4 regions of the Yersinia sp. KBS0713 genome follow, and region 4 is predicted to be linked to each of the others. Evidence: predicted binding sites of a transcription regulator. Region 4 holds the regulator's gene; each other region holds the start of a gene.

Region 1 (8,303 bases), 1.2 Mb from region 4:
TGCATTAAGTGTGCCAGGAAACGCGCAATAGCACGGCGATTATCCAGCGAGAGCGGCTCTAGATTATTTTTCAGTGCCAACAAGGTGTTATTTTTTCTGATACCCGGTTGGAGATAGGCTTTTAGGCGCATACGCTGACCTGGGCTCAAATAACCCCAGGCATCAATATGCCGAGTTAAAATCAGTGACTCAGGCTCGCCGATATGCCCATCGATCATCACCGCAGCACAAGCGAGTTCCACTGCCAACATAGTGACACGATATGCGGCAAAGCTCGCAGATTCAGCCACCATCGATTCAATAGGAAATAGCGCCACAGTATCTTGCAGCACTGGAGTGCGATTATCCGCTCTGACATCAGGTTCAATACCCACTTGCAAAGAGGCGAGAGCAAAAGTGAGTGCCATCACCTGACTGCGAGTAATGCGCTCTAAGGGTTTGGTATCACACGCGGTGCTGAGCCGAAGAAAAATCTCCTCCAGTGTGATCAGCAATAAACCATAGCCCACTCTGGCTTTGATGCTCTCTAACTCAGTTTTTAATGTCGCAGACCACAAAGGTATCGGCATTAATAACTGCCCCTCCAGCGACATTTTTTTCTTTGGATTAACACTGGCGAAGCGGTTATAAATATCGAGGTCTTGCTGACAAGACTCAAATATTGCCCGTAGTTTATCTCGGTGAGCTTTGCATACAGCCACATTGGGCAACTCGCCCATTTGTTGGAAAAACTCTTGCCCCATTAACCCCGCAGAAGCTGGCCGGTAAAATATCAGTAGCCTGGTTTTATTAACGGGTAATAAAAATCCATCGCCATACTTCTCCTGATAACGCTGTTGAAACAGCGCGGAGAAAATATCAGCACAATGGGCCATCGAGACATTCTGGTTTATTGCCGGATCGGCTTCCCCCCAGGCAAGTGCCCAGGCTGCGGGCAATGGTTTTTGGTCAACAGCTAACTGCCCTAACCCAACCAGCAGTGCCAGCGGTAACTCCGTTGACGAATCCCGTGTGGGTGGCGGAGGCGACAAATAGAGTTTCTCTTCGATATTTACTCGAGAGAGATAAACTAATAAATTCTGCGCGTAGTGGTTGAACGCATTATTTTTTCCATAAATTCCTAACAGCCGGTTAATCTCTGCCTCAAGAGTAGGCAGTTCCCTTTTCGCCACGGGATCTATGGTGGCATCAACCAATATTCGGTGCTCTAAGCCATAGAAAAATAAGAAAACATAACCAATCTGCGCTGTAGGCGATTTACGACCTTCTGATAACCACTGTAAATAGGCTCGTCTTGCTTCCGGTGAGCATGTCGAATAGTCGGGCGCATTATCAATCAGCGGTAATGAGATATCACTCTCTGTTTCCGCGACATCCATTGATGGATTAATAAATGCAGGCTCGGCACCGGTACGATTACTTTTGTATTTATTACCAATGTAAACCATGCCATCCGGCAAGTTAATTCCGGCGACCACCGCCAGTTCACCAGGACGCAGCCATGATGCACGGGCTAGAGAACCGCGGGATATTTCGGGCTGTTTCGCCTCAGGTTTGCTGGCCTCTTCCACGGGTGGATTTTGCTTAGTGTTATTGTTATCCGTGGTATGTTCCGGTTCCAGTTGCGAAGGGGTTATCGGGTAATCCCCCAGATCGGGGATAGCGGCAGTTTTCTGCATGTCACTGCTAATCACTGGACTCAGGCGGGGCTTAGCCCCTTTGAGGTTTTGCCAAACAAAAAATAGGCATAAGATAGCCGCGCTTAGTGCAATCCACGCCTCTCTTGGGATTCCGGTGATCAGCCCTAAAACGACTATCAGTAGGATAACCCAGCCAGTACCGGTAGATTTTCTCTTAGCCACGATGCTTTATATGCCCCTATCTTAAACTGCTAATTTTTATACTGCCTTTAATGGCGATTTTTAATAAAAAATTCTTTTTATACACGCTTTAGTTAGCAATGGATTAGAGTAAAAAAGCGTATAAAAAGCCTTAATTTGTACTTAAGTCAAATTTATAGGTTAAGTAATAAGTCAGTTTTAAATTTAAATATTGTCCAGACAACAATACAGTAGGCTTAAGCCTCTAATAAATCAATTATGCCAGTTGATTATGCATTCAGCTAGTAAAGTCTATGCAACCATGGCATAAATTCCGTAGCTTTTGGTGAAACATCAACCCGTAACATTGAGCACCACGGTGGGATATATGCAGAAATTAGCTGAAATTATTAATATGGCCGCCCATCCAATCAACGATGCGCTGTTCATTGCACAGTGTAAGAGCACCCTTGAAACCTCCGGTGTACTGGTATTATCGGACTTTTTATTACCTCCGGTGCTGGCCAGCATTAAGCAGGAGGGGATCGAACAGCAGTATCAAGCCTATTATGCCGCTAATCAGCATAATGTTTATCTAACCAAGCCAGACCCCGCCTTCCCCGCCGACCATCCGCGAAATCGGTTAGTCACTTCGTCAAAAGGCTGTATTACCGATGAGGAGATCCCGGCGAATTCCGCACTACGAACACTCTATGACGCCAAAGATTTTCAAGATTTTCTGTGTGCTGTATTAGATGAAAATCAGCTCTATCCCTACGCAGATTCGCTTTCATCAATTAACTTACACTATGCCAGTCAAGGCCAGGAGCTGGGTTGGCATTTTGATAACTCGTCGTTTGCTATTACTTTATTGGTACAAAAACCTCAGGCCGGTGGCGTTTTTGAATATATTGAAGAGATGCGTGATGCCGATAATGGCGAGATGAATTACGCCGGCGTGGAACAATTATTAAATCAACAGATTGTCCCTAAAACATTGCAGATTGAACCCGGTGATTTGGTGTTATTCCGTGGGCGAAATGCTATTCACCGTGTCACCCCCACCCAAGGGGATATTACGCGCATGTTGGTGGTGTTGGCCTATAATGCACAGCCAAATATTGCGTTATCCGAAACGGCCAGAGTGACCTTTTATGGCCGCATTTAGTTTTTTATTGTGAGTTTTATGTCGCGGGCTTGCCCTGGCCCGCAATTAAAGCAATTGAAAACCAAGATACTTTCCATTTCCCCGCCCACCCCTAATAGAGATAATTAAGGTCATTGTATTGTCGGTGGTAGTAGCATGATTATGTTGGCAATTAAAACCAACACTTATATATCTGTTGATAGATAGGAGAAAATAATCATGTCAAATCAATATGAATTATTTAGTATTTCAAATGACAAATATGCGCCAACTGGAGACGCGAGTGTCCGCTACCCTCAATTATCTATTCGCACTAACCGTACTGCCGAGCGTTCAGATTTAAATGAAGTGATTAAAATCGCTGACAATGCTGCAAACCAGTTCCCTGCCGATGATAAAGAGAATCGAGCTAAGGCTGTTGTTAAAGTGCTGACGGAACTATTTGGTGGTGGTAGTTTTGGTCATGCTTGGATCATATTTTTTTATAGTGCTAAAAAAGGCGATTGTACCACCTATGCCTATCATGAAAAATATGGTTTTGTGAAAAATGGTATTGCATCCGATAGAAATGATAGCCCCGAGCGGAGGTTCCATCTGCAACGGACAGTACCTTTAACCGATCCTGGAAAACATCCAGCCACCTTGGAGGAAACTATTATTCCCAGATTAAATAAAGAAAGTTATGCAATTGCAAATATTATGGGTATGGAAGTGAAAGATCCAAAAAATGGGGCATATACGCCCATTAATAACTGCTCCTGGTTTGCTGGCAAACTGTGGAATTATGCCTCAGGTGAGAAATTGATATTTGAACAGGATTTTGATGGCGCTGCTCATGCCGATAACTGGGGGATGTCTTTCCTCTCTTTAGTTAAGAAAATTGCTGATCCGGGGATGATTGCTGAGAGCCTTGAGGCACAATAATCTGATGCAATAGCGGAAATAAAAACGAAAAATCCCGGCCATAACTATACCGGGATTGTTTAATCGCCATGGATGATGACTTATTTAATTGCCATGGCATCGCGCATGGTAAAGAACAGATCAGTTTGGTCCGTCAGACCCACAACATTTGCGGCGTGCGGGCCGTAAGCGGCGATACGTAATTGCGTACCGGTATGCCCTTGCGAATCATCTTCAGAGTTGCCGTAACTTATCGCCATTACCGCCCCATCTTTGGTGGTTAATGCCTGGGTCAAACCAGGCGCTTTAGCATCGGCTTCGATAATCTGGCTGGAGTGCGCATGGTCTGCCGTCACAATGACCAATGTATTACCGTCAGCGCGGGCAAACTCCAATGCTTTTTGCACCGCTTCGTCCAGATCGACAGTTTCACCAAACTGGCCGCAAGGGTTAGCTGCGTGGTCTTGCTTATCAATTGACGCCCCTTCCACTTGTAAGAAGAAGCCCTTCTCATTGGTTTTCAGCAGATCAATCGCTTTTTCCGTCATGACCGCTAAGGTTGGAACCTCTTTGGTGCGCTCAGCATTGTTTTCACAAACCACCGGCGGTTTATCTAGGTTGCCATGGTAGGAGGCTTTCGGCCCCTGCCAGCGCACCGGCATATTGCCGGCGCTGAATAGCCCCAACAGCGGTTTTTGTTGGTCAGCTTGTTTGATGGCATTCAGCTCATCAAGATTTTCGACAATCACATAACCTCGGGCCAAGGCTTGGTCACGTAAGGATTTATCTTTCCATTCACCCGCTTTGGCCACTTGGCTGAAGGATTTAGCGCCACCGCCGAGGGTGACATCAGCACGGCCGGCGATCAACTGCTCGGTAATGGAGCCACGTCCACCATTTTCCAGCGCATTAGTGCCGCACTTCTCACTGGTCTCTTCTGGGCCATAGCATTTTCGCCCAGTGACGTGAGCAAACTGCGCCGCAGGGGTGGCATCTTGCAATTCAGCGGTAGAGACATTGCCGGTTGCTTTGCCCGCTTTTTTAGCCAGTTCCAGTAACGTGACCTGATCTTTACCAAACACATCAACACCTAAGGCACCATTATAGGTTTTCACGCCGGATGACCATGCGGTAGCAGAGGCGGCGGAGTCAGTGACGTAATCCGGTTTTTGTGTTTTCTTATCTAATGAGTAGTGTGTGTATTGCCCCGTCAGCGGCAGGGCATCAATCCCTTTAAAGAAGCCGCCAGCGCCCATGGCATAGTTACGTGCCGAGGTGATTTCTGAATCCCCCATACCATCGCCAATCAGTAAAATGACGTTTTTCACTGTTTTATTGGAGAGCGAATCGCGAAGTGCCTGGGTTTGATCACCGGTCAAACGGCGCGCGCCACCAAATTGCGTGATATCCCCTTGGGCGCTGCGATCATATAGACCGGTGGCGGCAGCAATGGCATTGGGTGTGAATAACGTGCTACTTAGCATCAGGGTGGATAACGCGATCACGGATAGTGAATTACGACGGATAAAAGAGGATTCGCGGTTCTGCATCAGTATAATTCCTTGTTGTAAAACAGTAATACAGTTTGTATTAATTGGTTACAACGGATACTAGAACAAGCGAATGACGCTTTTATGACAGTCGATATTAATTATTCCTGCTGCTGTTAGGTTACCCCCCAGATGCTCTCTTAGCGGTTTCATCTGTTACGTGTCGGTAATTTGCAAGATAGCGATATGGTGGCTCGCCGCGTCGCACTGCTACCACAAGCCACCTGTGCGACACCGCAATATTTACAGCAGCACGGCACACCTGTGACCACGATAGCAGCCGAACTGTTCTGCTCGGCTGCTACTAGCGATTAAAGTGCTTTCTCGACGGATTGATAGATATCGATATCAAAGTAGCCGTCGGTCAAACCATCATTGAGGTAGACCTCATAACATGCCCCTTCCGCCGGGCGATAACCACTTTGCGGCAGGTGATGATGATACAATTCACCCCATGCTTTGGCGTAATCATCGTCTGTCACGCGGCAGTGATAGACCGCGTACAGACCGCCGGGGATCTGTTGCAGTGTCAGTTGATCACCCAGTTGTGTCGGCAAAATATAGTCATCAGCAACAGACAGGGAAACATCCGCTCGTAATTCAGCCGGAGGATTGGTTTCTGGATTGTCCCAGTAGAGCGCCAGCCACTCTATAGCGGGAAGCTGGTGCTGGGAGTAGAGTGATGAAAGTTGCTTAAAACCTAGCGGGATAGTTTCGTGATAGGGGCCAATGAGCCGGATGCTGACGACTTTTTTCGGCTGTTTTTCTACTATTTTAAATGTCATATCGTTACCTCGACTGAATGATTTCAATAAAGATTAAGTGACCAAAATTACGATTTCGCACAACAACTGTTTATTTATACAGCATAGCGATATTTTATGACATTTATTCGCTTTTAACCTGAATCTGCGAAGAGCTTCGCAAAAATTCATCCGCCTGCTCAAGTTGGAGATGGCTGAAAACTGTAATCCCATGGCGGCGCAATAGTGCCGTAGTGACCCCCTGACCGGCACGCTGGCTGCCATTGAAGTGCCCATCATAGATACGGCTACTGCCACAAGATGGACTACCTTCAGTCAAAATTGCCAATGTGCAATGGTGCTTTTGCGCCAACTCCAATGCCTGATAAGCCCCTTGCAGAAATTCGCGGCTGACGTCATTGCCCCACTGCTCAATCACCCGCGCCTGCCCTTGCAGCACCGCCTCACCGTTACCTTGCTGAATTTCAGCGGGCGGGCGTGGTACTGGCATTCCGGCGGCTAATTCCGGGCAGACGAGAACTAAGCGCCCTTCGTCCTGCCAGCGCTGAATAATGTCATCGCTGACAGGGAGTGCACTGCCGTTATAGCGCACCGGTTTTCCCATCAAGCAGGCGCTGATCAGGATGCGTGCAGGTTTCGATTCCGATTCCACGTGGTTATCAACCTTAATGAATATTATGTGGCAAATAGGAGATGATGATTATGCCGATAATAGCTAATTAATAGCCTCTGGTCATGAACCTAGAGCACATCATTTCTACGCCAAATAGCTATTATCACCCTTTATGCGGGATCATTCAGTGTATTGAGGAGTTGTGGTAACAGCTGTGCCCGGCATCCTAGCGACTAATCGCCGTTTCACCCACCCTGGCCTTATAACTAAACTTTCTGCGTTATGCGATTATCATCACGATAAAAGCAGGTTTTTAACTTGGCACCATGATAGGTCGCTAGTGAAGCCCTATTTCATGCAATAATTATCGGCAAAATGTTTATCGGCCGATGGCAGCGATGTAGCGGAGAGTTATGAACAGATTTTTTATTGATCGGATGGCGACCCCGCAGGGTGAACTGGTACTGATAGCAGACGAAGAGCACCGGCTACGGGCCATTGATTGGAGCGACCATTATGAGCGCCTGCTAAAGTTGCTACACCATCATTACCGCGCGGATAGTTTTACCCTGGTGGAGAAACGCAATCCCGGCGGGCTGAGTGACTGTATGCAGCGCTATTTCGCTGGCGAGTTGAGCATCATTGACGATCTGCCGGTGAAAACCGCCGGTACTGATTTTCAGCGTCAGGTGTGGCAGGAGTTGCGGAAAATACCCTGCGGCGAAACCATTAGCTATGGCGAATTGGCACAAAGAATCAATCGGCCAACCGCTTCGCGCGCCGTCGGCATGGCGAATGGCCTGAATCCTATCTCGATTGTGGTTCCCTGCCATCGGGTGATTGGGCAGCAAGGTGCATTGACCGGTTACGCCGGTGGGGTGGAGCGAAAACGCTGGTTATTAATGCATGAGGGTTATCTTTTAGCATGCTAACCGTTCTTGCACTTATCAGACGCCAGAAAAGATGTTAAAATTGACGCATATCAATATTATTGGGAATACCCTATGATCCCGGAAAAACGCGTAATCCGACGTATTCAGTCTGGTGGTTGTGCAATTCACTGTCAGGATTGCAGTATTAGCCAGCTCTGTATACCGTTTACCTTAAATGAACATGAGCTGGATCAGCTCGACAATATCATTGAAAGGAAAAAACCTATTCAGAAAGGACAGGCGCTGTTTAAAGCAGGTGATGAACTTAAATCCCTGTATGCCATCCGTTCCGGGACCATCAAGAGTTATACCATCACCGAAGAGGGTGACGAGCAGATCACTGGTTTCCATCTGGCGGGCGATTTGGTCGGTTTCGATGCTATCAGTAATTTGCAGCATCCAAGTTTTGCACAGGCGCTGGAAACCTCAATGGTCTGTGAGATCCCGTTTGATACGCTGGATGATTTATCCGGCAAGATGCCCAACCTGCGTCAGCAGATGATGCGCCTGATGAGTGGCGAGATCAAAGGGGATCAAGATATGATTTTGCTGCTGTCGAAAAAGAATGCAGAAG
Region 2 (8,303 bases), 780 kb from region 4:
GCGAAGTGGGTTTACAATTGGTTAAAAATAAACCCACCGAGCTATCTAGCGCACTTTTACATCGCCGAGCTACATCCCGACCCCAATAATGGTCAAAATCAGGGGGGTGGTGACCGCGGCCAGCACCGTGGACATCACCAGACTGGCGGCAGCGGGGCCAGTTAGCACATTAAACTGGCGCGACATCAGATAGACATTCACACCTGTCGCCATTGATCCCAGCAATACCACCACCTGGGTTTCCAGCACTGGTAGATTCATCGCCCATGCCAGCGCCCAAATTACCATGGGTTGAACAATCAATTTGAGCAAGCAGATGGCGCTACTGATTTGCCAGCCTTCGGTGACTCGGTACTCCGCCAGCCCCATTCCCAGCACAATCAATGAGAGTGGTGGCGCGACTTGCCCCAGCATGGTAACCGGTTGGTCGATAAACTGCGGCAGTTGCAACCCCGTCAGGCTGAATAAGGTGCCGGAGATAATCCCGATAATCAATGGGTTGGTCAGCACACTACGCGCCGTTTTCACAAAACCCGCCATGGTCGGTGAACCATTGCGCGCCCACTCCACCGAAATTGTCACCAATGTCCACAAAATCAATCCGTTAAACACCAATACCAGCGCCACTGCCGGAATGGACTTCTCCCCCAGCATAATGGTGGCGATGGGCAGCCCTAACATCACGTTATTGGAGAAAATCCCGCCGAGAGCAAATACCGAGCCGGATACACCATCCAGATGAAATACCCGACTGGCGATAATTCGCCCGATAATAAACACCACCAGGCAGCTACCAAAAAAGGCGATCAACAGACGTGCATCTACCGCTGGGCGCTCGGAGAAGTCGCACATCATACGAAACAGCATGGCGGGCAGCGCGAGGGAGAAAACAAAGCGGGTCAGGCCATCAGTGATAGTGGATGGCCACTTACCGAATCGCACCAAGCAGTAGCCCAGTGCAAGCAGAACAAATAGCGGTGAAGACAAGACAATCTGGTGCCAGAGCGAAATAACAAAGGCGGGCATGGTTTACTTCCTGTCAGACCGGGCCAGGTCAGCCCGTAAATGTAAGAATGGCTGACCTGCTCTGTTCCTGTTCTGTTTATATCAAAGTCATTGGAGTTAGAGGTAGGCAACCAGCAAGCGAATCCCGATGAGCATACTCAAGTATGTGATTCTGGTGAGTGAGCGCAGCTAACACCCCTGTAGCTTCAAGGACGAGGATATATTAAATCTATACGGTCAGTACAGATACAATCAACGCCCCAATTTAACAACTCCTGCGCTCGGGTGGGCTGATTGACGGTATAGACCAAAATACGCAGCCCAGCGGCCTTGAGCTGCGCCACTCGCTCAGCGGTCAGTTGCTTGTGATTGATATGCAAAGAGACGCAATCCAGCTGCTGGGTCAATACCGGCCAATTATCATCCCATTTATCCAGCAATAGCCCACGAGGCAGCTCCGGTGCTGCTTGCTGCGCGGCGGCTAAAGCATCAAATGAGAATGACGACAACAGCGGCGGTATCGCCTGATCTTGCCACAGCTGACCCGCCGCCAGCGCGATAACTCGCCCGGTGACCACTTCCGCACCGCGGGTCGGCTTAATTTCGATATTCGCGGCCATGCCGTATTGCGCGCAGCGCGCAGCCACTTCTGACAGCAGTGGTAAGCGCTCACCCCGGAATTCCGGGCTATACCAGTCGCCCGCATCCAACTGAATCAGCTTCTCCCACGGCAAATCACCCGCAACACCCCAACCATTACTGGTCCGCTCCAGCGTGTCATCGTGCAGCAGAAATATCTGGCCGTCTTGCGATAACTTGGCGTCGAACTCAATCATTTTGTGACCATGACGCGCGCCGACCTCAATGGCCGCCAAAGTGTTTTCCGGTGCCAATGCACCACCGCCCCGATGGGCAACAATCGGAGGGTAAGGCCAATTTTTACTCATGATTCCATCCGTAGTCCGCTATCTGAATCAAAAAAGTGCAGCGCCGCAGGGGGCAGGGATAAGTACAGCACACTGCCCGCCGCCGGCATCTCTTCGTGGGATAAGCGGGCAATGATACTCTGCCCGCCCCACCGGCCATGCGCCAGATTGTCCGCCCCCAATAACTCCAGCGTTAACAGCGCCATCGGCACCCCCAGCGCTGAAGTTGTCTGCTGAATATGCTCCGGACGGATACCCAGGGTCAAGCGCCGATCGGCCCATTGTGGCCGAGGAGTTTCCAGCGGCAAGCGCACTCCATCAGATAAAATAAAGGCGCCGCCATCGGCACTGACACTTCCGGCAAACAGGTTCATGGCGGGTGAGCCGATAAAACTGGCGACAAACAGTGATGCGGGTCGCTGGTAAACTTCGCTTGGTGTGCCAATTTGCTCCGCCACCCCTTTGTTCATCACGATCACCCGCTGAGCGAGGGTCATCGCCTCCACCTGATCATGGGTCACGTACAAACTGGTGGTTTTCAGCCGACGATGCAGCTGTTGCAGCTCCAATCGCATCTGCACCCGCAACTTAGCATCCAGATTAGACAGCGGCTCATCAAACAAGAAAACCGCCGGTTCGCGCACGATGGCCCGCCCCATCGCCACCCGCTGCCGCTGACCGCCCGATAGCTCACGCGGTTTGCGTTTTAGTAGCGGCTCCAGCTCCAGAATGCGGGCCGCTTCATCAACGCGCTGACGGATCTGCTCTTTGCCAAAACCGCGGATTTTCAGGCCATAAGCCATATTGTCAAACACGCTCATATGGGGATAGAGCGCATAATTCTGAAACACCATGGCGATGCCGCGATCTTTCGGTTCCAGATCGGTAACCCGCTGATTATCGATATAAATATCGCCACTGGTGGTGCGCTCCAGCCCCGCTACCATGCGCAGCAGAGTCGATTTACCACAACCGGAGGGGCCAACCATCACGATGAATTCACCGTCGGCGACATCTAAATCAATCTGCTTAATCACCGGCGTGATGCCATCGTAAGATTTAGTTACTGCCTGAAGCTTTAAACTTGCCATATCAGATTACTTCTCACTGTCTACCAGGCCGCGAACAAACCAGCGCTGCATCAGAAGAACCACCACGACCGGTGGAATTAAGGTCAGAATCATCGCCGCCATCACCTGATTCCACTGGGTGGGTGCGCCCGAGCTGGAGATCATGCTGCGAATTCCCGCCACCGCCGTGCCCATGGAGGCATCGCTGATAATCAGGATTGGCCAGAGATATTGGTTCCAACCATAGATAAATGTGATAACAAACAGCGCGGCCAAATTGGTTTTTGACAGCGGCAGCACGATATCCCAGAAAAAGCGCATCGCCCCTGCGCCGTCGATGCGCGCGGCTTCCAATAGCTCATCCGGCAGGGTCATAAAAAACTGGCGGAAGAGGAAGGTGGCGGTGGCTGACGCCATCAGCGGCAGGGTCAGTCCGGTGTAGCTATCCAGCATATTCAGGTTTGCAATCACCTGAATTGTCGGGAAAATTCGCACTTCTACCGGCAGCATCAGTGTCAGAAAAATCAGCCAGAAGAACAGATTGCGCAGCGGGAAGCGGAAATAAACGATGGCGTAGGCCGAGAGCATCGACACCGTGATCTTGCCGACGGTAATTGCAAACGCCATCACAAAACTGTTCAGCAGCATCAGCCCGAAAGGTGCGCTGTTATTGCCCACCCCCGCGTGCCAAATGTGGCTAATATTCTGCCACAAATGCGGCCCAGGGATCAGGGTCATCGGCACCTGAAACACCTGAGTGTCATCTAGCGAGGCCGCCACAAAGGCCACATAGAGCGGGAACAGAATCAGTAGCACGCCAATTATCAGCATGATGTGACAAAAGATATCCAGCCCACGACGATTCTCAATCATTGGTAACGCACCTTACGCTCAACAAAGCGGAACTGGATAACCGTCAGGCCAATCACCAGCAACATCAGCACCACCGATTGGGCAGCAGAGCTGGATAAATCCAGTCCGGCAAAGCCTTCGCGATAGATTTTATAGATCAGTGTGGTTGTCGCCTGCATCGGGCCACCGCCAGTCGCCGCATCAATAACCGGGAAGGTATCGAAAAAGGCATAAACCAGATTCACCACTAGCAGGAAGAAACTGACCGGGGATATCAGCGGCAAGACCAAATTGAAGAAGCGGCGTACCGGCCCGGCACCGTCAATGGCGGCGGCCTCAACCAGTGAGCGCGGAATAGATTGCAAAGCCGCCAGGAAAAACAGGAAGTTATAACTGATTTGCTTCCAAACCGAGGCCAACACCACCAAAAACATCGCCTGCCCGCTATTTTGTGCATGATTCCAGTTGTAACCCAAGGCGGCAAGAAAGTGGGTTATCAAACCTAGCCCCGGATTGAACAGAAAGATCCACAAAACAGCAGCCACCGCAGGGGCGACGGCATAGGGCAGAATCATTAAGGTCTGATAGATACGGCTGCCGCGCACCACATAATCCACCATGGCGGCTAAAAATAGCGACACTATCAGGCCAATCCCCGCCACCAATGCACTGAAGATCAGCGTGGTGTAAAACGAGGCTAAATAGTATTCGTCCTGAAAGAGCTGAATAAAGTTGCTCAGCCCGACAAACTCGCTGGAGAGGCCGAAGGGGTCTAGCATTTGCACCGAATACCACAGGGCTTCGCCAGCAGGCCACAGGAAAAACACGGCCGTAATAGCCAGTTGCGGGAAGACCAACAGGTAAGGCAACCAACTACAGGAGAAACCGGGACGGGAGGATGACATAAAATTAACCGTTTATCTGACAGGTGCTCGTGTGACACAAACCATTTGCCGTGACAGGCACTGCCAGTTTGGGGGCGAAAACCGCGCCCAAACTGGCCAGTAGCGTCGCTGAATAACTCTATTTATTCGCCTGCTCGAAGCGGCGCAGCAACACATCACCCCGCTTCACTGCGCCATCCAATGCCTCTTGCGGGCTATTTTTACCGGTCCACACCCCCTCCAACTCCTCATCAACCACGGTGCGGATCTGCGGCATATTGCCCAGACGCAAACCCTTGGTATAAGGCAATGGCGGCTTATTCAACATTTGGCGCGTAGCAACATCAGCACCGGGGTTCTTCTCATAGAAGCCCTGCTGCTTGGTTAGCTCATAAGCGGCGGTGGTGATCGGCAGATAGCCGGTCTTCTGGTGCCATTCAGCCGCGATCTCCGGTTGAGCCAGATATTGCAGGAACTCAGCTACCCCCTGGTAGGTCTCTTTATCTTTACCATCCATCACCCACAAGCTGGCCCCACCAATAATGGCATTTTGTGGGGCATCTTTCGCATCGGCGTCGTAAGGCATCATGCCAACACCATAGTTAAATTTCGCGTATTGGCGGATATCGGCCAGTGAACCGGAAGAGGCGGTGGTGATGGCGCAATCGCCACTATAAAACTTGGCGGTCGACTCATCTTTGCGGCCAAAATAGGTGAAATCACCCTTTTTATTCATATCCGACAGCAGTTGAATATGCTTCACCTGCAATGGCTTATTGAACTCCAGCACCGCATCAGTACCATCAAAACCATTATTCCGGCTGGCGATCGGCTGACCATGCCAGGCGCTGAAGTTCTCGATTTGAATCCACCCCTGCCAACCGCTGGCATAGCCGCAGCTTGAACCCGCAGCCCGTAGCTTAGCGGTATCTGCCGCCAGCTCTTGCCAGGTTTTGGGCGGCTGATCCGGGTTCAGACCCGCTTTTTTGAAGGCATCTTTGTTGTAATACAGCACTGGGGTGGAGCTGTTAAATGGCTGGGATAGCAAATGACCTGTTTTGGCGTCGGTGTAATAACCGGCTACTGTCGGCACGAAAACAGATTCATCAAAATTAATATTGGCGTCTTTAAACACCTGGAATACTGGCTTGATCGCCTTACTGGCCATCATGGTCGCCGTGCCCACTTCATAAACCTGCAAAATGGCCGGCGCTTTACCGGAACGGAAAGCCGCAATCCCCGCCGCCAGACTCTGCTCGTAGTTGCCCTTATAGACAGGGACGATCTTATAATCGCTATGCGACTGGTTAAAGCGGTCAGCTAATGAATCCACCTCTTTACCTAACTCCCCCTCCATGGAGTGCCAAAAAGGAATCTCCGTTACCGCCATGGCATTGGCACTAAATACTAAAGTCAGCGCGATACAAATCGATGTTTTACTAATAGTATTATTAAACATAATCCGGCCCCTGAATAAATCTGTCTGACTCACCTCAATCAATTGCAGTGGATGAGCAATTTTGTTCGAAAGCAAACATGACACCACTTAGTGACAGAAATATAACTTTTACATGACATAAAAATGACAAGTCACTAATGGAAAAACAAAAATGACTTTTTAACGCTAGGATTAATTAAATAAACTTGTAATCTAAGTTAATAAAGAGTCAATTAACAAAATGCATTAGCACATTAGATTACTCATAGTGATAAATATAATTTTTATATATCTCAGCAGTTACTCAGATTAATTTTTTCTCCTTAATGCGACCTGTTAATTATTGAGCCACCTGATATGCCGTGATAGCATCACCTCGCCCTGATGGATGAATTATATTAATGCGATTCTATTAACGCCCAACCTATTATCGCTACTATATATATCCATCAAATAAGCATCATAGAGTATGATATTGCCTTCTCAGGTATCATCTGGAGCAAGGCTTCATTTAAACATTAAAGGACTATTAGGAATTTATGATGAAAAAGACCCTACTATCTATTATGACTATGGCAATATTGGCTAGCAGCACAGCGGCTTATTCAAACGCAGTAACCAAAGATATTATAGTTGAAGCAACAATCCCGGCGACATTAGATATGACTGATGCTCAGGGGAAGGCAATTAATATCACCCCTCTGAAAATGGTGCACGACCCCGATAACGGCGCTTACACAATAACTCAGCCAGTCAGGTTCAGAGGCAACGGTGACGGCTTGAAGGTTACTATGACCGAAGAACTCAAGCTAGAAGAAAAAATAACCAAAAAAGATTTTGGCAAGATTGACCTAAAACTGGGTACACACGATCTGAAGGTTGGCGAGGTTATTGACTTCGGAAATGACGATCTTAACAAAGATGTTAACTTAGTTATTTCGGGTAAAACACCAATTGATGCTGTGGGAGGAGATACATATAGTGGCACCCTTAAACTTACTTTAGAACCTAACTCTTAATTACCACCATGCTGTATATATTTATTTGATTAACAGATGCAGCTGGGAGACTTAGTTCTCGGCTGCATTTTTCACGCTATGAAAATTGAGTGATTACTACAATGAAATGGATATGGATTTTGCGCTTTGTTGTCATGGTAATGTTTGCTAGCAGCACAGTTGTTTACTCAGCGCCAGTGACCAAAGAGATTAAAGTTGAAGCAACAATTCCGTCAATATTAGAATTGGATATCGTGAGCCTGACAAAATCTGCACCGGGAGATGTCATTGTATTAGAATATGGAGATTATAATGGCCATGCGCCTCGTTTCATGAGCAGTGCCTTAAGTCTTAAAATAAGACATAATTCTGATGCTAAGCAGGGATATAATCTGAGTATCAACGACGACGCTGAATTGACAACGCTTACGAGGAGGGGATATAAAGGCTTTCCCATGGAGGTATCTATTAGTACAAATAACGGGGAGAAGCGTTTATTATCTGCCAATCCCGTAAAAATTAACAAAGTATCAATACTTCTACCAGGTAATGATGATGTAGTCCCTTTGTTAATACCGCTAAGGATTGAAGCTATACCAGGGTCTGTCCTTATAAAGGCGGGAGAGTTATACACTGGGATACTTACCTTTACCTTAGAACCATTGAGTTAATTATCCTTAAATGGCAGTAAAAAATATTGATAACACATCACTATCGACAACATAGACAAAAAATTTGGAATGAGTGTTACGCCCCTATCTGACACCAAAATATATAAAGGAACAATTAAGCTCGTTGTGGAGCCTATACTTTAGTTAAATTAAAAAAGCATTTAACCCTAAGCAAGACCATATTTTATAATAATTAATCGCGGAATGGAATCCAATGGCAAAGATACTAAAAGACAATCAGTTGATTTTATGTATTTTATTATTTCCTACATTTAATCCAGCGTGGGCAGAAGATATATCCATTGAGTACTTAGTCCCTGCAGGATTCTCTGCCGCTGAAGAAAATAATACACTGCAATTAATTGGCGTGTTAGATGGCAAAACCTTGCCTGGCCCGCTATTTTTTTCAGAAGATAAACAGCAATTAAGTTTTGACAAGCAAAAATATAGAAACAACAA
Region 3 (8,303 bases), 1.1 Mb from region 4:
CTGAGTGAGGTTGAAGGTGTCAATAACCGCCTGCAATTGGCGACTCTTGAGCGGGTATTCCAGTGCGAACAAGCAGAAAAACTGTTGTTAGCGGGGGTTATGTTACTGGACCCTGCGCGCTTTGATTTGCGCGGAGAATTAACACATGGGCGCGATATCACTATCGACACCAATGTCATCATTGAAGGCCATGTGACTTTAGGTGATCGGGTTCGTATTGGGACTGGATGTGTGCTGAAAAATTGTGTTATTGGCGATGATTCAGAAATCAGCCCTTACACGGTTTTGGAGGACTCTCGTCTGGATGCCGGCTGTACTGTTGGCCCATTTGCCCGCTTGCGCCCAGGGGCTGAGTTAGCGGAAGGCGCACACGTCGGTAACTTTGTTGAAATCAAGAAAACCCGCTTGGGCAAAGGCTCGAAAGCGGGTCATCTCTCCTATTTAGGTGATGCTGAAATTGGTTCTGGCGTAAATATCGGCGCAGGGACCATAACTTGCAACTATGATGGAGCTAATAAGTTTAAAACGATTATTGGCGATAATGTCTTTGTTGGCTCTGATACTCAGCTGGTGGCTCCCGTCACTGTTGCTAATGGTGTCACCATCGCTGCGGGGACGACCGTGACCCGTGATATCGCTGAAGATGAGTTAGTCCTCAGCCGTGTTAAGCAGGTACATGTTCAGGGCTGGCAACGTCCGGTGAAGAAAAAATAACTATTTAAAACAGCCCCTTTAAGGTGAAGTCTTCTGCTTTGAAGGGGTGTTTTGCCCTGTATTTTTGGCCAATATATTCAAGCTGAGAATACAGAACAAAACATAATAATCCCCAACTCTACAGGCTCGGGGAACCCGGAAAATCCGGAAAATCAGGTCACTGACATCGACAAGGTTCTAACAGAACCTTACATAGGAATAAAACAGATGTGTGGAATAGTTGGCGCAGTAGCGCAACGTGATATCGCTGAGATTCTGATCGAAGGTTTACGTCGTCTTGAATACCGTGGCTATGACTCTGCGGGTTTAGCCGTGGTTGATGCTGAAGGTCACATGACCCGTTTACGTCGGGTGGGTAAAGTTCAGGCACTATCTGACGCGGCCGAAAATCAGGTACTGCATGGTGGTACTGGGATTGCACATACCCGCTGGGCTACCCATGGTGAGCCATCAGAAGCGAATGCGCACCCTCATGTTTCTGACTATATCTCCGTGGTTCACAACGGCATTATTGAAAACCACGAACCTTTACGTGAATTATTGATTGGCCGTGGTTATCGTTTCAGCTCTGAAACTGATACTGAAGTTATTGCTCACTTGGTACATTGGGAGCAAAAACAGGGTGGTTCGTTGCTGGAAGTCGTTAAGCGCGTCATCCCGCAATTACGTGGCGCTTACGGTGCTGTGGTGATGGATAGTCGTGATCCAAGCCGCCTGGTCGCTGCCCGCTCAGGTAGCCCATTGGTGATCGGTTGTGGCGTTGGCGAAAACTTTATCGCCTCAGATCAGCTGGCCCTGCTGCCAGTGACTCGCCGCTTTATCTTCCTGGAAGAGGGTGATGTGGTTGAGGTCACTCGTCGCAGCATTGAGATTTTTGATAAGCAGGGCAATGCGATTGAGCGCCCTGAAATCGAATCTCAAGTGCAATACGATGCCGGTGATAAAGGTGTGTACCGCCACTACATGCAGAAAGAGATTTATGAGCAGCCAATGGCGATTAAAAATACGCTGGAAGGCCGCTTAAATCATGGTGCGATTGATCTCTCTGAGCTTGGTCCAAAAGCTGATGCTCTGCTGGCTAATGTGCAGCATATTCAAATCATTGCCTGTGGGACTTCTTACAACTCCGGTATGGTTTCGCGTTATTGGTTCGAGTCATTGGCTGGTGTGCCTTGCGACGTGGAAATTGCGTCGGAATTCCGTTACCGCAAATCAGCTGTGCGCCCTAACAGCCTGTTGATCACTCTGTCTCAATCGGGTGAAACCGCCGATACATTGGCTGCTCTGCGCTTATCAAAAGAGTTGGGGTATTTAGGTTCATTAGCAATTTGTAACGTAGCCGGCTCCTCACTGGTGCGTGAATCAGATTTAGCGTTAATGACTAAAGCGGGTACTGAGATTGGCGTAGCCTCAACCAAAGCCTTCACCACTCAATTGACAGTTTTACTGATGCTGGTGGGTCGTATTGGTAAGCTGAAAGGCGCTGATGCCAGCCTGGAACAGAATATTGTTCATGCGCTACAGGCACTGCCTGCCCGTATTGAGCAAATGCTGTCTCTGGATAAAACCATTGAAGCGCTGGCTGAAGGTTTCTCCGATAAGCACAATGCATTGTTCCTTGGCCGTGGTGATCAATACCCGATCGCGATGGAAGGTGCATTGAAACTGAAAGAGATCTCCTATATTCATGCGGAAGCTTATGCGGCCGGTGAATTGAAACATGGGCCATTGGCATTGATTGATGCTGATATGCCGGTCATTGTGGTCGCACCAAACAATGAATTGTTGGAAAAACTGAAATCCAACATTGAGGAAGTGCGCGCACGTGGTGGCCTGCTGTATGTGTTTGCTGATCAAGATGCCGGTTTCACTGATAGCGAAGGGATGAAAATCATTCAGTTGCCTCACGTGGAAGAGATTATTGCCCCTATCTTCTACACTGTGCCGCTACAGCTATTGTCCTATCACGTCGCCTTAATTAAGGGCACTGATGTGGATCAGCCACGTAACCTGGCAAAATCAGTCACGGTTGAATAATTCGCGATAACTATTCCATAGGTGTTGTGGGATAACAAAAGAGTTATCGATCTTAAAACCCGGTATGTTGGTTAAAAAGCATACCGGGTTTTTTATGATTAATTTAAGTTGCCTGTCAGGCGACGATGAAAATCGCTGCTGCGCATATCCAGCCCTTCAATAGTTACCCTGGCCCCATGACGTTGATAGCGATACTCAATGCCATCCAAAGCGGCAACAGTAGAAGCATCCCAAATCTGCGCATGTGTGAGGTCAATAATGACTTTTTTAGGATCATGGGCATAATCGAAATGCTCGAACAGGTCGTTACTACTGGCAAAAAATAGTGGGCCGCGCACGGTATAGCGCACACTTTCTCCATCATCACTTATTGTCCGCTCGGCGTGGATCACATGGGCGATACGGCGGGCGAACAGCACCATGGCAACGATAACTCCAGCCAGTACCCCCAGCGCGAGGTTACTGGTCCATACTGTCACCACCACAGTGAGCACCATCACCCATGTTTCTGACCAGGGCATCCGTTTTAGGGTCGCCGGTTGTAGGCTGTGCCAGTTAACGGTTTTCACCGCGACCACCATCATGATACCTGCGAGCACCACCATCGGGATTTGTGCCAGCAGATTGCTCAGGCCAGTGACGAGCAGCAGTAAGACGATGGCTGCTGCGACAGTTGAAACGCGACTCCGGGCTTTGCCTAACTCAACATTGACAATGGTTTGACCAATCATCGCACAACCAGCAATGCCGCCATAAAAACCAGCAAGAATATTACCGACCCCGAGACCCCAGGACTCTCGACGCTTACTGGATGGCGTATCAGTGATGTCATCGACCAGTTTCGCCGTTAACAGTGACTCCATCAGCCCGACAAAGGCGATACTCAAGGCTGTAGGCCATATGATTTGTAGTGTTTGCCAGTTCAGCGGAACCAAAAGCTGAGTGAACCCCGGTAAACCGGGAGTCATCGGCCCCTCATCACCCACGTTAGGTAGTCGGTAACCCATCAACAAGGCAACAGCAGTGACGACCAGGATCGCGATAAGTGGCGAAGGGACTGTTTTGAGGATGCGCGGGAGTAGCAAAACAATGAGCAGGGTAATAATAAGCATCACCCATACCATTCCCGACTGCCCCCAGACGTGCGGCACCTGAGCAAAAAATATCAGGATGCCCAGCGCATTTACAAAACCAATCATCACCGAGCGGGGAATGTAGCGCATCATGCGAGACAGGCCGGTGATACCGAACAGGATTTGAATGACGCCTCCGATCACTACCGCTGGCAGAATGTATTCGACGCCATGTGCATGAACCATTGGGCCTATAACCAGTGCGACTGAACCGGCGGCGGCGGTGACCATTGCAGGGCGGCCACCCAAAATAGAGAGTGTCAGACATAATACAATCGACGCGACCAGACTCACTTTCGGATCGACACCGGCAATGACAGAGAATGAGATCACTTCAGGAATGAGTGCGAGCGCCGTCACAATCCCGGCCAAACACTCACGCGTCATTAATTTGGGTGATTTCAACACCTGCACTACGCGCAACACATCGTCAGACTCTTCGGCGCTAGTGAGGTTGTTATTGTTACTCATTATTTTTCAGTCTCTTATCATGATTTATCAGGTAAATCTTACCGAGTATTGGCAGGAGTTCTCAGCAGTTAAAACCTCGTAGTGTTGCCAAACTCGTAACACTATTTGCGACCATTATTCATAAAATAGCAAAATACGCATATTACTCGCATTTCGTTTCATTGCTGCTATCCCGCGTGGCGGCCATACTATTTTTCGTCGAATAACTTAATTATCGTGTTGGCTACTCAAACAGAGTTGGTATAAAAATAGATGCTAATCATTAGGTTACTTACATTTCTGTTGATTGTCATATAACTGAAATATTACGTACATTTTTCTGTCATTAAAGTGCCCTATTTTCCCTCCTGCACCATACTTAATCTGATGAAAACAATTTAGAGTTAATTCTAATATCCCATTAGGAGGGATTATGAAACTGATGCGTACCACCGTAGCCAGCATTGTGGCAGCGACTTTATCTATGACAACCCTGTCCGCGTTCGCTGCTGCAAGCCTGACAGGTGCAGGTGCGACATTCCCCGCGCCGGTGTATGCCAAGTGGGCAGATTCTTATCAGAAAGAAACAGGTAACAAAGTTAACTATCAGGGGATCGGCTCTTCCGGTGGTGTGAAACAGATTATCGCCAACACGGTTGATTTCGGTGCCTCTGATGCGCCATTAGCAGACGAAAAACTGGCTGCTGAAGGTTTGTTCCAATTCCCGACAGTGATTGGCGGTGTGGTACTGGCCGTGAATATCCCTGGCATTAAATCCGGTGAACTGACATTAGATGGTAAAACACTGGGTGATATCTATCTGGGCAATGTTAAAAAGTGGAATGACCCGGCAATCGTTAAATTGAACCCAGGTGTTAAATTACCTGATCAAAATATCGCGGTGGTTCGTCGTGCTGACGGTTCTGGCACCTCATTCGTTTTCACCAGCTATCTGGCGAAAGTGAATGCAGATTGGAAAGAGAAAGTGGGCGCAGGCTCTACAGTTAACTGGCCAACCGGTTTAGGTGGCAAAGGTAACGACGGTATCGCTGCTTTCGTTCAGCGTCTGCCGGGTGCCATTGGTTATGTGGAATACGCTTACGCCAAACAGAATAACCTGGCTTACACCAAACTGGTTTCTGCTGATGGAAAACCGGTTAGCCCGACTGAGCAGAGCTTTAGTGCAGCGGCTAAAGGTGTAGACTGGAGCAAAACCTTCGCTCAAGACTTAACCAATCAGAAAGGTGATGATGTATGGCCAATTACCTCAACAACCTTCATTTTGGTGCACAAAGTGCAGAAAAATGCAGCTAACGGCACTGAAGTTCTGAAGTTCTTTGATTGGGGTTATACGCACGGTGCTAAGCAAGCTAACGCGCTGGATTACGCCACACTGCCAGCCGAAGTTGTTGAGCAAGTCCGTGCTGCCTGGAAGACTCAGATTAAAGACAGTAACGGCAAACCAATCTTCTGATTGAAGTTAGTTTTCCCTGTAATAAGTTATTTATAAAATTACCTTATACCCAAAGTCATTGGAGTTGCAGGTAGGCGGCAATTGAGCTAATCCCGATGAGCTTACTGGTGTAAGTGATTCGGGTTAGTGAACGCAGCCAACACCCCTGCGGCTTCAAGTACGAAGGGGGTATAACACTCAGATGAGAAGAGAGTCTATGGCTGACAAGCCGACGATCAAAGCACCGAGTCGATACGGTGACATCATTTTCAGTGCGCTAGTTAAACTGGCTGCGCTGATTACCCTATTTCTGCTAGGCGGCATCATCATTTCACTGATTGTTGCCTCCTGGCCTAGCATCGAGAAGTTTGGTTGGGCCTTCCTGTGGACCAAAGAGTGGGATGCCCCGGCGGAACAGTTTGGTGCCTTAGTGCCAATTTATGGCACTGTGGTCACCTCGGTGATTGCCCTGATCATTGCAGTTCCGGTCAGTTTTGGTATCGCCTTGTTCTTAACTGAATTGGCCCCAAACTGGTTAAAACGCCCGCTCGGTATCGCAATCGAACTGTTAGCGGCGATCCCCAGTATTGTTTATGGCATGTGGGGCTTGTTTGTCTTCGCGCCCCTCTTTGCTCGCTATTTCCAGGAACCGGTCGGCAACGTAATGTCCGGCATCCCGATAGTGGGGGTACTGTTCTCTGGCCCCGCATTCGGGATCGGCATTCTGGCCGCGGGTGTCATCTTAGCCATCATGATTATTCCTTACATTGCCGCGGTGATGCGCGATGTGTTTGAACAAACGCCGGTGATGATGAAAGAGTCCGCTTACGGCATTGGCTGCACCACCTGGGAAGTTATCTGGCGCATTGTGCTGCCTTATACCAAAAACGGGGTTATTGGTGGCGTGATGTTGGGGCTGGGCCGTGCATTAGGGGAGACCATGGCGGTGACCTTTATTATCGGCAACACCTATCAGCTCGACAGTTTCTCACTGTTTATGCCCGGTAACAGCATTACCTCGGCGTTGGCGAATGAGTTTGCCGAAGCTGAATCTGGCCTGCACACCGCAGCATTGATGGAGTTGGGGCTGATCTTATTCGTCATTACCTTTATCGTGCTGGCTTTATCTAAGCTAATGATTCTGCGTCTGGCTAAGAAAGAGGGGCGTTAAGATGGCGACGATGGATATGCAAAGTGATGCGACGCTGATGGAAACCCGCCGTAAAAAGCAGGCATGGCGTCGTCAAAAGAACCGAATTGCCTTATTGCTTTCAATGGCGACGATGGCGTTTGGTCTGTTCTGGTTAGTGTGGATTCTGTTCTCGACGGTCACCAAAGGTATTGATGGAATGTCGCTGGCGCTGTTTACCGAGATGACACCACCACCCAATACCGCAGGCGGCGGTTTGGCGAATGCGATTGCCGGTAGTGGGTTGTTAATTCTATGGGCGACAGTGATTGGTACGCCACTGGGTATCATGGCGGGGATCTATCTGGCCGAATATGGGCGTAAATCCTGGCTGGCGGAGATCACCCGCTTTATCAATGACATTCTGTTATCAGCCCCCTCTATCGTGGTCGGCCTGTTTGTCTACACCATCGTGGTTGCCAAGATGGAGCACTTCTCCGGTTGGGCGGGGGTAATTGCACTGGCGCTATTACAAGTGCCGATTGTTATCCGCACCACCGAGAATATGTTGAAGCTGGTGCCGGACAGCCTGCGTGAAGCCGCTTATGCACTGGGAACACCGAAGTGGCGTATGATTTCGGCCATTACGCTGAAAGCCTCTATCTCCGGTATTTTGACCGGTATCTTATTGGCGGTGGCGCGTATTGCTGGCGAAACGGCACCTTTGCTGTTCACCTCGCTCTCCAACCAGTTCTGGAGTACCGATTTGACTCGGCCAATTGCTAACTTGCCGGTCACCATCTTTAAGTTTGCCATGAGTCCATTTGCCGAATGGCAACAACTGGCCTGGGCCGGGGTGCTGCTGATTACCCTGTGTGTACTGTTACTGAATATTCTGGCTCGCGTTGTTTTCGCTAAGAAAAAGTATTAATTGGCTGAGAGAACATCAGCTATTAGCAATAGAAAATACCGATTCGCCAATAAATTCCAAAATGCGGCTCCGGCGGCATTGGCTAAAAGAGAGAAGTCTTGATGAGTATGGCTACTGACAGCAACAACAGCAAAATTCAGGTTCGCGATCTGAACTTCTACTATGGCAAATTCCATGCGCTGAAGAATATCTCGCTGGATATTGCCAAAAACCAGGTCACAGCATTTATCGGCCCATCAGGTTGCGGTAAATCGACACTGCTGCGTACATTTAACAAAATGTATCAGTTGTATCCGGATCAGCGAGCTGAAGGCGACATCTTGCTGGATGGCCAGAATATCCTGACCGACAAACAAGATATTGCGTTGTTGCGGGCGAAAGTGGGCATGGTTTTCCAAAAACCGACGCCATTCCCCATGTCGATTTACGATAACATCGCTTTTGGTGTAAAACTGT
Region 4 (8,303 bases):
TTTTGCCCTTCTGGCGATAAAACTCGTTCAAGGAGTGCCGCAGTCAGCGGTTCCAACGGCTGGCCCGGTGCCTTATTGATATAAATATAGAGATAGCGCGACAAGGGATAGCGACCATCTTTAACATTTTCAGGTGTCGGCAAGACAAAATCCTGCCCAGTAGTCGCCAGAGCCAATGGCTTAACGCCACTGTTACGAAAACCAATACTGGCATAGCCAATGCCATTTAATGACCCCGCCACTGCTTGCACCACGGAGGCTGAACCAGGCAACTCATTGACATTATTCATAAAGTCACCATCACACAGCACTCGATGCTTAAAGTAGCCATAGGTTCCTGAGGCTGAATTTCGGCTATACCGCTGCAAAGCGCGATTCGCCCAGTCACCTGTTAACCCCAATTCACCAAAGCGCTGAATCGGGCGAGGTGCTCCGCAGCGGCGATTTTGCGAGAAAATGGCATCAAGCTGAGATAAAGTCAGTTTATTCAGTGGGTTGTCCTGATGAACAAAAACCACCAATGCATCGACGGCCACTGGGACCGCCAGCGGCGGATAGCCATAACGCTGGATAAATGCGCTAACTTCACCAGCTTTCATTGGCCGACTCATAGGACCGAGCTGAGCGGCCCCAGCTGCCAACGCGGCAGGCGCAGTGGACGATCCTGCGGCCTGTATCTGCAAATTAACACCGGGATAGTGCTGATTGAAATCATCAGCCCACAAGGAGATCAAGTTGGCTAAGGTATCAGAACCGACACTGGAAAGATTACCTGACAAGGTATCAGCTGTTGAAACGGGCAGTGATGAGTGCCCGGCCGTCATCGGTGATAGCTCCACCTGTTGCGCAAGAACACCACAGCTAACCCCTAGCATGGCAGTGAACAGCGCCCATTTCCCCCATCTCATCAGCTTAGTATCCATGCAGTGTTAGGATTTGACTGCATTTTCGGCTAAAACTGCGGGAACAATCAACCGGTTCGGCAAGGTAAATATAAATCGCGTGCCCAGACCAATTTCACTCATCACCTCTAAACGTGCATCGTGGTGGCTCAATGCATGCTTCACAATCGCCAGCCCCAGCCCACTACCGCCCGTTTGCCGTGAGCGCGCTTTATCCACCCGATAGAAACGCTCGGTCAGCCGTGGCACATGTTCCGGGCCAATTCCCGGCCCATTGTCGCTGACCTGAAAGTGTGCGCCTTGTGGCGTTTGCTGCCAACACACCTCAATTTTGGTGCCCTCAGGGGTGTGATTAACCGCGTTATAGACCAGATTCGAGACAGCACTGCGCAGTTGATCTTCGTTGCCAAACACCTTTAACTGCTCATTCACCCGAAAAGTGATCTCGTGACGGCCATTACTCAATGCCTGTACCTCATGCTGCAATACTTTTAGCATCAACGGAATATCCACTCGCTCATTCATATCCACATTAGGTGCAGCTTCAATACGTGATAGCGTCAATAGCTGTTTAACCAGCCCATCCATGCGCTTGGTCTGCTCCTGCATCGTCCCGAGTGCTTTGTCCCGCAATGGCCCGGCTAACTCCTGGTCATGCATCATTTCCAAATAGCCCTGCAATACTGTCAGGGGGGTGCGCAGTTCATGGCTGACATTCGCAAAGAAGTTACGCCTCGCCCCTTCCAACTGACGCATTTGGGTCACATCACGGGCGACCATCAGTAATTGCCCTTCTGAATAAGGCATCACGCGAAACTCAACGTAATAGCCATTATTCAATTGCAGGGTCAGTGGGCGGGAAAAGAGTTGCTGTTGCAGATATTGGCTGAACTCTGGATAGCGCAATAAGTTAAGAATATGCTGACCATTATCCTCCGGCCAACGAAACCCAAGCAGTTGCTGAGCCAGGCCGTTACACCAGAAGATATTGCCATCAATGGTGGTGATAACCACCGCATCCGGCAGTGATTCGGCACCACTACGAAAGCGCTTGATGAGTAGTGCCAACTCGCGCCGACGCCGACGATTTCTCAGTTGCATCTGGTATAAGCCGTAAAATAGCGGCTCCCAGCTCCAACGGCCAGCAGGCGGGGTCATGCTGCGGTCTAACCACAGCCAGTGAGATAACTTAAGTTGGTTATAGAAGTTCCAGACTAGCGCCGCGAGCACGGATATCAGCAATAACCAAGGGAGATACCCGATAAAAGCACCCAGCAGTAATGCCGGCAAACAAAAAAGGGCCAGCTCTAAAGCCAGCGTTTTCCACGATAAACGTTCTAACACAACGAATTCTCCGGCACTGAAAACTCAGTAGCGCGTTGAGAAACGGTATCCAGTTCCCCGGACAGTTTGTACCATGCGGTCATGACCATCAACTTCAAGCGCCTTGCGTAGTCGACGAATATGCACGTCAACCGTCCGATCTTCTACATAAACGTTAGTGCCCCAGACATAATTAAGCAACTGCTCACGACTGTAAACACGCTCAGGATGGGTCATAAAGAAGTGCAGTAGTTTAAACTCGGTCGGCCCCATATCCAGAGCTTGCTCGTTAGCCATCACCCGATGTGAGGAGGGGTCAAGGCTTAGCCCTTGCATTTCAATCACTTCCTCCACCGCCATTGGCGATATCCGCCGCATAACCGCCTTGATGCGCGCCACCAGCTCTTTCGGCGAAAAAGGCTTGGTAATATAGTCATCAGCACCCACTTCCAAACCGCGGACTCTATCTTCTTCTTCGCCACGGGCTGTCAACATCATCACCGGAATATCTCTGGTCAATGCTTCGCGCTTCATATGTTTAATAAATTGGATACCCGAGCCACCCGGCAGCATCCAGTCCAGCAGCACTAAATCAGGGAAAGGCTCCGACAAACGAGTGACTGCGCTGTCATAATCTTCGGCTTCTAATGGTTGGTAACCATTCTGTTCCAACACAAAGCACACCATCTCACGGATTGGCGCTTCATCTTCCACCACCAGTATGCGTCTTGCCATCATCAACCCTGCCAGTAAGTTAGTGGTCACTATTTGATTTCGGGAGCCATTATGCGTCAGTTTTGTGACATTTTTATGAAAAACATCGCGCTTCTACCCGCAATAAGCATAGTGATAAATTTTACAGTAATTGCAAAATGCAGCAGCCAAGTTTGCGAGACGTCTCGGAGATTTACTTCAAGCGACTGTTTTAGCCGCGACATCCTGCGGTCAGCGTTTATAATCAGCGCCACTCTCTTTGACTGATAACCTGCCGTGCGGGAGATTTATGCGCATTATCCATACCTCTGATTGGCATTTAGGCCAACACTTCTTCACCAAAAGCCGGGCTGCCGAACACCAGGCATTTCTGCACTGGCTCATTAGGCAGATTGAAGAAAATCAGGTAGATGCGCTGATTGTCGCTGGTGATATCTTTGATACCGGCTCCCCACCTAGTTATGCCCGCGAGCTCTATAACCGCTTCGTGGTGGAGCTACAGCCCACGGGCTGCCAGTTGGTTGTTCTAGGGGGGAATCACGATTCAGTCTCGACACTGAATGAATCACGTGACTTGCTTTCCTATTTGAATACCACGGTGATCTCTTGTGCCAGTCGCAATCTCGAACAACAAATTATTACGCTGAAAAACCATCAGCAACAACCTGCGGCCTTACTCTGTGCAATTCCCTTCTTACGACCACGGGACTTGGTGAGCAGTCAAGCCGGCGAATCTGGCGAGCAAAAACAGCTGGCACTGCAAGAAGCCATTGCTGCCCACTATCAGGCGTTATATCAGCGGGCCATTGAACTGCGCACCGAACTGGGTTTGCCGCTACCTATTATTGCCACCGGGCATCTCACCACCATGGGTGTCACCACCTCAGACTCGGTTCGTGATATCTACATCGGCACACTGGATGCGTTCCCCGCTCAAGCATTTCCACCAGCAGATTACATTGCGTTGGGCCATATTCACCGGGCTCAGCAAGTGGCTAAAACCGAGCATATCCGTTACAGCGGCTCCCCCATTGCCCTGAGTTTTGATGAATTGAGCAAAGAGAAAAGTGTCTATCTGGTGGAGTTTGCCCAACAGACCCTGGCATCAGTGACCCCGCTATTCATACCGCAATTTCAGCCGATGCAGCTCATTAAAGGGGATTTGCAGCAAATAGAGCAGCAGTTGGCTAAATTTGTTGATCATCAGGGCTTACCGGTCTGGCTGGATATCGAAGTTGCCACCAAAGACTATCTCACTGATATTCAACGGCGGATTCAGGCCCTGACCGCAGATCTACCCGTTGAGGTCGTGCTATTACGTCGCAGTAAAGAGCAGCGTAACAACAGCATTGAGCGGCAAGAGAAAGAGACACTCAATGAGTTGAGTGTCGCCGATGTATTTGAACGTAGGCTCGCACAGGAGGCAGATTTAGCCGAACCACGCCAGCAGCGGATGCGCCAAATGTTCAGTCAGGTGGTGGAAGAGATCACGCAAGGTAAAGATGCCGCAGAGGAGCAACCGATATGAGAATTTTAAGCCTGCGGCTAAAAAACATTAACTCTCTGCAAGGGGAGTGGAAGATAGATTTCACTGCTGAGCCGTTTGCCAGCAACGGCTTATTCGCCATCACCGGCCCCACCGGGGCGGGGAAAACCACACTATTAGATGCGATTTGCCTTGCGCTGTACCACCAAACACCGCGCCTGAATGTCACGCCCAGCCAAAATGAGCTAATGACACGCCATACCGCAGAATCACTGGCCGAAGTTGAATTTGAGGTGAAAGACACCCGCTATCGCGCATTTTGGAGTCAACGTCGCGCAAAAAACAGCCCCGAAGGGAATCTGCAAGCGCCTAAAGTTGAACTGGCGTTATGTGAAAGCGGCAAGATTCTGGCCGATAAAGTGCGTGATAAACTCGATAGGGTTGCTGAGATAACCGGCCTGGATTTTGGCCGCTTTACCAAATCTATGATGCTGTCACAGGGGCAATTTGCCGCATTTCTCAATGCCGACGCCAATGACCGCGCGGAGCTATTGGAAGAGCTAACGGGCACCGACATCTATGGGCGTCTATCAGAGCATGTATTCGAACAGCATAAGCAGGCCAAAACCGATCTGGATACCTTGCACCAACGGGCAACCGGTATTGAACTGCTAAATGAAGAACAACGATCAACCCTATCGCAGCAGATAGATTTGCTCGATCAACAAGAGAGACAGCTCACCGCAGATCAGTTAGTCAATCAACACCAAATAACCTGGCTAACCCATTGGCAACAGCAGCAAAAGAGCGCCTTGGAATATCAGCAGCAACAAAAACTGATTGAGCAAACTCTCCAGCAAGCTCAGCCGGAGCTGCAACGGCTAGCCAGAAGTGAGCCCGCTGAAAAGTTGCGCCCCTTGCTGCGGGAACGCTCACGTAGCCAACAAGATTTGCAACAAATACAACTACGTATCACCACACTGACTCAACAACAGCAGCAACTTCAGACGCAACTGACACCACTGGCTCAAGCATTAGAGCAAGCCAATTTGGCTCGCCAACAGCAGGCAGCAAAGTTGCATGAGCAAGAAGCAGTGATCGAACAAAAAGTCGTCCCGCTGGATAACACTATTGCACAGCAGCGGCACACCTTGGCGCAACTTGCTACGCAATTGCAGCAGCTACAGGGTAAGCAACAACAAGAGAGACAGCAGCTTGAGCTCAATGAGCAGCAGCAACTAAAAAACCATCAGCGCCTACAACAATTGGCGGAATATGCACACCTGCATACCCACCATCAACACTGGGAGAAAAACCTCCCTTTATGGCGTGAACAGTTCCGCCAACGGCAAATACTGCAACAACAGTCAATTGAAAGTAAACAGCAGCTACAGCAACAGGTCACATTGCTGAACACGTTACAGCAACAAATCAACACGCTGAATGAGCAAGACAAGCAACAACAAGCAGTATTGATACAAGCCAGTTCGCAGACGGGTAGCATCCAGCAGCAATTATCAGTGCTTGAGCAACAACAACCTTCAGCACAACTACGCCAACAATGGGGCGAACTCCAGCAACAACGAACCACACGGCAACAATTAGCGGCATTATCGCCTTTGGCGCAACAAGTTCAGTCACTAATCGATAAACAACAGCAGCAACTCGCTAGCCAGCAGCAACAGTTAAAACTGCTTGAACAGCAGTTGGCAGAAAAACGTCAGTTATATAAACAGCAAAAACAGCATCTGACAGATCTGGAAAGCTTGTGGGAGCGCGAAAAACAGATCGCCGGATTAGAGGCGGAAAGGGCCAAACTACAATCTGGAGAAGCCTGCCCACTATGTGGGGCGCTAGATCATCCCGCCGTTACTGCGTATCAGGCGGTAAAACCCTCAGAAACGGCTAAACGCGTTGAAGAACTTCGCCTTCAAGTCGAGCAACTCTTCACCGCCGGAACCGAATTGCGCACTCAGGTAGAAAGTGTGCAGCAACAACAGCAGCGTGTGGAGCAAGAGTTACAGCACCATCGCCAACAACTGGCTGAATATCAACAGCGCTGGCAAACATTGGCACAACCATTGGCACTGACTTTTGCCTTGAATGAGCCTGCAGCTTTAGTGACCTGGCTAGAACAGCAGGAACAGTTAGAGCAAAAATGCCAGCTAAAACTGGCCGAGCATGAGCGTTTAAATCAACAATATCAGCAAGCTAAGGATGTTCTGGCTCAAGCTGAACAGCAGCAGCAAAAACATCTGCAACAGTTGGCATTAATCACGCAGCGTCAACATGATACCCAGCAATCTCACCAGAAGTTATTAGCACAGCATCAGCGCCAGCAGGATGAGTTAGCACTGATGCATCAGTGCTTGCATAATGCGCTGGCTGAATTATCGCTCTCAATACCTGAAGCTGACCAGCAATCGAGTTGGCTGGTACTGCGGGAAGAGGAGAGCCAACGCTGGCAGCAGTATCAACAAGAGCAACAACAACGGGTGCTGGAGCAAAAAGCACTGGAGACGCGGATTGAAGATGAGCGCCGCCATTTACAAGCAGGCGTAGATCAATTAACTGAGCTGACTCAGCAGCATCAACAAACTGAGGCCCTGCTACAACAATATCAGCAGCAGCGCGATGCCCTGTTTGGCAACCGCACTGTTAGCGAAGCGCGCCAGTTGTTACGCCTACAGCAGCAGCAGGTGGATCTGGCACAGCAAAACGCAGCGGAAGCTCTACAACTAACGCAATCCCAGCTCAACCGGTTATCCGGTGAGTTGGCGGGATTAGAGCAGCAATATCAACATAATCAGCAGCGTGCGGCGGCAGCTCAAGCTGAGTTACAGCAGGCGTTGGAGATAAGCGCGTTCGAAGATGAAGCGGCCCTGACGGCCGCGTTGCTGAGCGAAGAAGAGAGACAACGTCTGCAGCAATTGCAACAGCAATTGAGTGAGCGGCAACAACAAATCCATATTCGCCAGCAGCAAATCAACGAAGCGCTGGAACAACATTTGCAACAGTGCCCGTCGGGCGTCGATCAGATGTCTGAATTGGCGATATTGCAGCAACAGTCGGATCAACTCTCGGCACAGCTAAAAGCCAACACACTACGCCAAGGTGAGCTGCGCAATCAGCTAGACAGTGACGCTGCTCGTCGTAATAACCAACATGCCCTGTTTGAACAAATTGAACGTAGCCAGCAGCAATATGATGACTGGAGCTATCTCAATCACTTAATTGGCTCCAAAGAGGGTGATAAATTCCGCAAATTTGCCCAAGGGCTGACACTCGATCATCTGGTCTATTTGGCAAATAACCAACTCAGCCGCTTACATGGCCGCTATCTGTTGCAGCGCAAAACCAGTGATGCACTGGAGTTACAAGTGGTGGATACATGGCAAGCTGATGCCATACGCGATACTCGCACACTATCTGGAGGCGAAAGTTTTCTGGTTAGTCTGGCGCTGGCACTGGCACTGTCGGATCTGGTCAGTCATAAAACCAGCATTGACTCACTATTTCTCGATGAAGGCTTCGGCACGCTGGATGCAGAGACGCTGGATACCGCACTGGATGCACTTGATAGCCTGAATGCATCAGGTAAAACCATCGGGATCATCAGCCACATTGAGGCCATGAAAGAGAGGATTCCGGTGCAAATAAAAGTGAAGAAAGTCAACGGACTGGGTGTAAGCCGTCTAGATAATATTTTCCGGGTTAATCAAACTGAGCAGACCCCCAATGACTGACTCAGGCCGTCATTTGGATAAGCAAGCGAGCAAATCCCGATGAGCTTACTCAGGTAAGTGATTCGGGTGAGTGAGTGCCGCGCTAGCGTCAAGGGCGAAGGGCGTGCCCAAAGCCATTGGCGTTAGCGCCAG

What was found. Region 4 encodes PhoB, which activates phosphate uptake and scavenging genes when phosphate is short. Its sites were predicted from a motif close to CTGTCATAAAACTGNCNNAT; they were not measured.
Positions count from the first base shown of each region.
Region 1: a site for PhoB is predicted at 5,492-5,511, ahead of phoA (alkaline phosphatase). Genes of this name have one in related genera too.
Region 2: a site for PhoB is predicted at 6,309-6,328, ahead of ugpB (sn-glycerol-3-phosphate ABC transporter substrate-binding protein UgpB). Genes of this name have one in related genera too.
Region 3: a site for PhoB is predicted at 4,642-4,661, ahead of pstS (phosphate ABC transporter substrate-binding protein PstS). Genes of this name have one in related genera too.

Region 1 covers NZ_CP042173.1:2,157,192-2,165,494, reverse strand. The annotation lists gene FFE93_RS10130 (TerB N-terminal domain-containing protein) at 1-1,862, opposite strand, end outside; gene FFE93_RS10125 (2OG-Fe(II) oxygenase) at 2,209-2,988, shown strand; gene FFE93_RS10120 (hypothetical protein) at 3,187-3,891, shown strand; gene phoA (alkaline phosphatase) at 3,972-5,420, opposite strand; gene FFE93_RS21710 (hypothetical protein) at 5,607-5,735, shown strand; gene sbmC (DNA gyrase inhibitor SbmC) at 5,732-6,205, opposite strand; gene FFE93_RS10100 (DUF523 domain-containing protein) at 6,309-6,788, opposite strand; gene ogt (methylated-DNA--[protein]-cysteine S-methyltransferase) at 7,211-7,729, shown strand; gene FFE93_RS10090 (FNR family transcription factor) at 7,802-8,303, shown strand, end outside.
Region 2 covers NZ_CP042173.1:4,178,711-4,187,013, forward strand. The annotation lists gene FFE93_RS19805 (AEC family transporter) at 70-1,026, opposite strand; gene ugpQ (glycerophosphodiester phosphodiesterase) at 1,212-1,952, opposite strand; gene FFE93_RS19815 (sn-glycerol-3-phosphate import ATP-binding protein UgpC) at 1,949-3,022, opposite strand; gene ugpE (sn-glycerol-3-phosphate ABC transporter permease UgpE) at 3,029-3,874, opposite strand; gene ugpA (sn-glycerol-3-phosphate ABC transporter permease UgpA) at 3,871-4,758, opposite strand; gene ugpB (sn-glycerol-3-phosphate ABC transporter substrate-binding protein UgpB) at 4,877-6,196, opposite strand; gene FFE93_RS19835 (CS1 type fimbrial major subunit) at 6,715-7,194, shown strand; gene FFE93_RS19840 (hypothetical protein) at 7,296-7,844, shown strand; gene FFE93_RS19845 (TcfC E-set like domain-containing protein) at 8,059-8,303, shown strand, end outside.
Region 3 covers NZ_CP042173.1:4,509,574-4,517,876, forward strand. The annotation lists gene glmU (bifunctional UDP-N-acetylglucosamine diphosphorylase/glucosamine-1-phosphate N-acetyltransferase GlmU) at 1-714, shown strand, start outside; gene glmS (glutamine--fructose-6-phosphate transaminase (isomerizing)) at 922-2,751, shown strand; gene FFE93_RS21310 (SulP family inorganic anion transporter) at 2,850-4,355, opposite strand; gene pstS (phosphate ABC transporter substrate-binding protein PstS) at 4,768-5,808, shown strand; gene pstC (phosphate ABC transporter permease PstC) at 6,005-6,958, shown strand; gene pstA (phosphate ABC transporter permease PstA) at 6,960-7,847, shown strand; gene pstB (phosphate ABC transporter ATP-binding protein PstB) at 7,949-8,303, shown strand, end outside.
Region 4 covers NZ_CP042173.1:3,398,940-3,407,242, forward strand. The annotation lists gene FFE93_RS16315 (PstS family phosphate ABC transporter substrate-binding protein) at 1-908, opposite strand, end outside; gene phoR (phosphate regulon sensor histidine kinase PhoR) at 930-2,246, opposite strand; gene phoB (phosphate response regulator transcription factor PhoB) at 2,271-2,960, opposite strand; gene sbcD (exonuclease subunit SbcD) at 3,229-4,467, shown strand; gene FFE93_RS16335 (AAA family ATPase) at 4,464-8,171, shown strand.